DNA from 2 places in the Cobetia sp. Dlab-2-AX genome. Region 2 is predicted to be linked to the other one. Evidence: predicted binding sites of a transcription regulator. Region 2 holds the regulator's gene; the other holds the start of a gene.
What was found. The regulator FNR, encoded in region 2, switches genes on or off when oxygen is low (the NO sensors DNR and NnrR bind a similar motif). The targets are predictions, from matches to a motif close to TTGATNTANATCAA.
Positions count from the first base shown of each region.

Region 1 (2,400 bases), on a different contig from region 2:
CGAGCCCCGGAATCACGCCGTACTGCAGTTCCGACATACGGCTGAGGTCACCGGCGCGGCGCGCCTGCTCCAGATCGATACGCGCCTGTTCCAGCTCCGCCTTGAACTGGGCCGCGCCCTGGATGCTGGACTTCTCGGCCTTCCAGACTTCATCGAGGTCGGCGTATTCACGCTCCAGCTCCGATATCTGGTCCTCAAGCGCGCCGAGGCGCTTGAGCGCCGCCTCATCAGTCTCCTTCTTGAGCGCTTCCCGCTCCATCTTGAGCTGGATCAGGCGGCGATCGAGGCGGTCCATCTCCTCAGGCTTGGAATCCAGCTCCATGCGGATGCGTGACGCGGCCTCGTCGATCAGGTCGATCGCCTTGTCCGGCAGCTGGCGGTCCGTGATGTAACGCGAGGACAGCCGTGCAGCGGCGATGATGGCACTGTCGGTGATGTCGACCCCGTGGTGTACCTCGTAGCGCTCCTTCAGGCCACGCAGGATGGCAATGGTGTCTTCCTCGCTGGGCTGGTCGACCTGCACCTTCTGGAAGCGGCGCTCGAGTGCGGCGTCCTTCTCGATGTACTGGCGATACTCGTCAAGCGTGGTGGCACCGACACAGTGCAGCTCGCCACGCGCCAGCGCCGGCTTGAGCATGTTGCCGGCGTCCATCGCGCCTTCGGCCTTGCCCGCGCCGACCATGGTGTGCAGCTCGTCGATGAACAGGATGACCTGGCCCTCTTCCTGCGCCAGCTCCTTGAGCACCGACTTGAGGCGCTCCTCGAATTCGCCGCGGAACTTGGCCCCCGCCAGCAGCGAGCCCATGTCGAGAGACAGCACGCGCTTGTTCTTGAGGCCTTCCGGCACCTCGCCATTGACGATACGGCTGGCCAGCCCCTCGACGATGGCGGTCTTGCCGACACCAGGTTCACCGATCAACACCGGGTTGTTCTTGGTGCGACGCTGCAGCACCTGGATCGTGCGCCGAATTTCCTCGTCACGCCCGATCACCGGGTCGAGCTTGCCATCCCGCGCGCGCTCGGTGAGATCCAGGGTGTACTTGTTGAGCGCCTCGCGATTGTTCTCGGCATCGGCATCGCCCACGGCTTCGCCACCGCGCAGTGCATCGATGGCGGAGGTCAGGGCGGGCTTCTTGATGCCCGAGGAGGTGAACAGCTTGCCGAGATCACCGCCCAGCTCCAGCGCGGCCAGCAGCGCGAGCTCGGAGGCGATGAATTGATCGCCGCGCTTCTGCGCTTCACGATCGGCCAGATTCAGAAGCTTGCCGAGGGCCTGCGAGGGCGCGACATTGCCGTCGAACTGGGACACGGTCGGCAGGTCATCCAGCTGGCGCTTGAGGCCACTCATCAGACTGGTGGCATCGCCGCCCGCCTTGTTGACCAGTGCCTTGAGACCGCCATCGCGGTCCTCCAGCAGCGCCAGCAGCAGATGCTGTGGGTGAATTTCATTGTGGCCTCGCCCGACGGCGAGCGACTGGGCATCCGCCAGAGCGTTCTGCAGCTTGCTGGTGAGTTTGTCGATGCGCATGGTGCTGTCTCCTGAGAGTCATGGCGGTACTCCTTTTCTCAGGAGCTTCGCCTGTAACTTTTCGTATCTGACTCTCAAGATGGGGACTGGTGCACGGCTTTCAAGGCAGGATTCGCCGCACTGCAGCATGTTGTGCCATTCGCCTGATCCAGGTCAGTTTCCCGCCCTGCCGGCCATCACCTTTGCCACACAGAAACGCTCCGCCGACCTGGAACATCAGGTCAACGGGGCATTTGTGGGTACTGAATGTCGAGCTTGTGGAATGCGCAGACCAGAACCCTGGACAGTGATTTCTGCTCAGCGCCTCAGCGCAGCCAGATCACCGTGGCGAGGCGCCCGGTCACGCCATCATCACGACGATGGGAGTAGAAACGCGACTCCGAGGCGGTGCAGAAGTGGCCGCCACTGACATGACCGACTCCGGCACGCTCGAGACGCAGACGTGCCAGCTTGTAGAGGTCGCACATGTAATGACCAAGCCGGTAGGGACTGGCCTCGAAGGCATCATCGGCCTCAGGCAGGTCCGCGATGAAGGCGTCACGTACCTCGGGGCCGACCTCGAACTGCGCATTGGAGATCGCAGGACCCAGCCAGGCCATCAGCTCGCCGGGGGCATCGCCGAGACGCTCGATGGTGGCTTCCAGCACGCCTTCGACCAGCCCGCGCCAACCCGCATGTGCCACACCGACACGCGTGCCCTGCCGATCACAGAACAGCACCGGCAGGCAGTCCGCCGTCATCACCACACAGGCCTGCCCGGTGCCGGTACTGATGCAGGCATCCGCCCGTGGCGGTGCACCCGGCCGGCCCTCGGCGTGGCAGACATCGAAGGCATCCACCACCTGAGTGCCATGCACCTGGTCCAGCCATGC
Region 1 covers NZ_JAMXRV010000011.1:7,679-10,078, forward strand. The annotation lists gene clpB (ATP-dependent chaperone ClpB) at 1-1,528, opposite strand, end outside; gene pgeF (peptidoglycan editing factor PgeF) at 1,834-2,400, opposite strand, start outside.
Region 1: a site for FNR is predicted at 1,672-1,685, ahead of clpB (ATP-dependent chaperone ClpB). Genes of this name have one in related genera too.

Region 2 (2,400 bases):
GCTGGAGGATGGCACTGATGACTCGCCGCGCCTTTACAGCGTGCTGCGCAATTCCGCCCACGCCAACATCACCAGCCTCTTCGATGAGGAGGAAAATCGCCGTCCTGAGGAAGACACTCTCGATGTCTTGCGGGGCGTGGCGGGCGATTACCCGAATGCCTTCTGGCGATTGACGCCTGACACTCTGACGGGGCTGGCAGAGCGGGTGGCGGCACTCGAGAGCGAAGAGGACTACCGCGCCCTGCAGGCCGATATCGGGGTGCGCCGGACTGACCCGCGCTTCTGGGAGTTCTCCGACAGCGTGCTGCGCACCAACTATGCTGATCGCCCTGTCGAAGCGGGTCTGCTGGACTATAACCGCCTCGAGAACCGCTGATTGCCAGCGGGGCTTGAGCGGCCGAAGCACGCTCTGTCGTCAGGACTGTCTGGGTTGTCGGACTGTTTCGATGACTGACGACTGGCCTGACGGAAAGCAGAAGCCCGCCACGCAAATTGCGTGGCGGGCTTCTGACTTGTGTGGTGCCGACATGGCGTCCTGCGGTAGATCAGCGCAGTGTCGCACCGCGTGATGTGCTGTCAGCAGGCGTCATCAGCGACCGCCCTGACACTCGCCCTCGGCCAGCTCGATCAGGCCATCCAGATGCAGGATATGCACCTCGCGGGCACGAATGTCGACCAGCCCCTGGGTCTGGAAGCGGGTCAGGATGCGGCTGATGGTTTCGACGGCCAGTCCCAGATAGTTGCCGATATCGGCGCGCGCCATCGAGAGGCGGAAGCTGTATGGCGAATAGCCTCGGCGACGGAAGCGCTGTGACAGGTTGACCAGGAAGCTCGCCAGCCGCTCATCGGCTGTCTTGCGCGACAGCAGCATCATCATGCGGCGATCTTCGTGCAATTCCTTGCTCAGGCTCTTGAACAGCTGGGTTCTCAGCTCAGGCATCTGCTCCGAGAGCGCATTGAGTCGGTCGAAGGGAATCTCGCAGACGGTGGTGGTCTCCAGAGCCACCGCGGTGCCGGGATAGCAATTGCTGTCGATGGCATCGAGTCCGGCCAGCTCGCTGGGCAGGTAGAAGCCGGTCAGCTGCTCCATACCGCTGTTTTCATTGGTGACCTGCTTGAGACTTCCGGAGCGCACCGTGAAGACGCAATCGAAGGCATCGCCCTGGGTGAAGAGGACTTCCCCTTTTCTGAGTGGCGCGCGACGGCGGATGATGGCGTCAAACTGGTCGATATCTTCCATGTTCAGTGCCAGTGGCAGGCACAGTGAACTCAGCGAACAGGTCTGGCAGCGGGCTTCATGGGCGCGCAAGCGGTGTGATGCCTGTGCATTGGCCGTCATGGTGACTCTCCTGAGGAATGTCACCGCTACCCCTGGGGCAGGGCAGCGGGAGGGGTCTTTCGGGCGCAACGAATGGTGGGGCGGGGCCTTGTCGCCCGCCGCTGCCCTGCTGAGCCGCAGTGTATCGAGCGGCCAGGGTCTGAGCGCTCATCGGCCGAGGCAGCGCAATTCCGTGACGCCATAATATTAGATTTTATTAATTCATTATCCTGCCCAACCCATGGGCGTTGCAAGGTGTGTGAACTTTAGGCCTGGTTGGCCCCGTGTGACCATACCGCGACGACCTGCCTCAGCTGAAGGTGTGAGTCAGTATGCAGTGGCCAGCGCTCAGTCATCAGTCGCTGGTCATCAGTCGCTGGCCATCTGGGCTCAGCCAGCTGCGCCGAGCAGCAGGATCAGCGCGGCAGCCAGCGTCGCCAGTGCCAGAATGCCCCAGGCACGTGGCGCTGGTGTGTCAGGCTGACGTACGCCGTTGATGCGATGTTCCTGCATGGGGCCATCGCCTTCGCGCTCGTTGCTGTCAGCGCGCGAAAGACTGCCCAGTGCCAGCATGGCGAACAACACCAGGCTGCCCAGCGTGAGGGCCAGCACCCAGAGATTCCAGAACAGGGGGAGGCCAGTTGTCTCCAGCAGATTCATGTCGTGTCTCCTGAGGGGGCTGTCATGGGCCACGGCTGGCGGTGTCCCTCGCAGGGGCGGCCTGCTGCAGGTAGGCGAGCAGAGCCGTGATTTCGGCAGTGCCACGCACGTCATTGGGGGCGGCAAGAATCTCGTCTTCCGCGTAGGGTACGCCCAGGCCTTGCAGGGCTCGCATGCGTGCCGCGATACCTTCGCCGCTCAACGCCCGCTCGAACAGCCACGGGTAGGCAGGCATCGCTGAGTCCGGCACCTGACTGCGCGGGTCATGCAGATGCAGGCGCTGCCAGGCATCGTCATGCTGCGCAGGCAGCTGGCTCAAATCCGTCCCCCAGCGCTCGACGCCCCACAGCGAAGGGCGGTCGTAGAAGCGTGCCCGGGTGGTCGTCGCATCGCCGTGGCGCGCCGTGTCGCCCGGTAGATCG
Region 2 covers NZ_JAMXRV010000004.1:87,090-89,489, forward strand. The annotation lists gene NH396_RS08270 (fatty acid cis/trans isomerase) at 1-376, shown strand, start outside; gene fnr (fumarate/nitrate reduction transcriptional regulator Fnr) at 590-1,339, opposite strand; gene NH396_RS08280 (hypothetical protein) at 1,709-1,978, opposite strand; gene NH396_RS08285 (cbb3-type cytochrome c oxidase subunit II) at 2,001-2,400, opposite strand, start outside.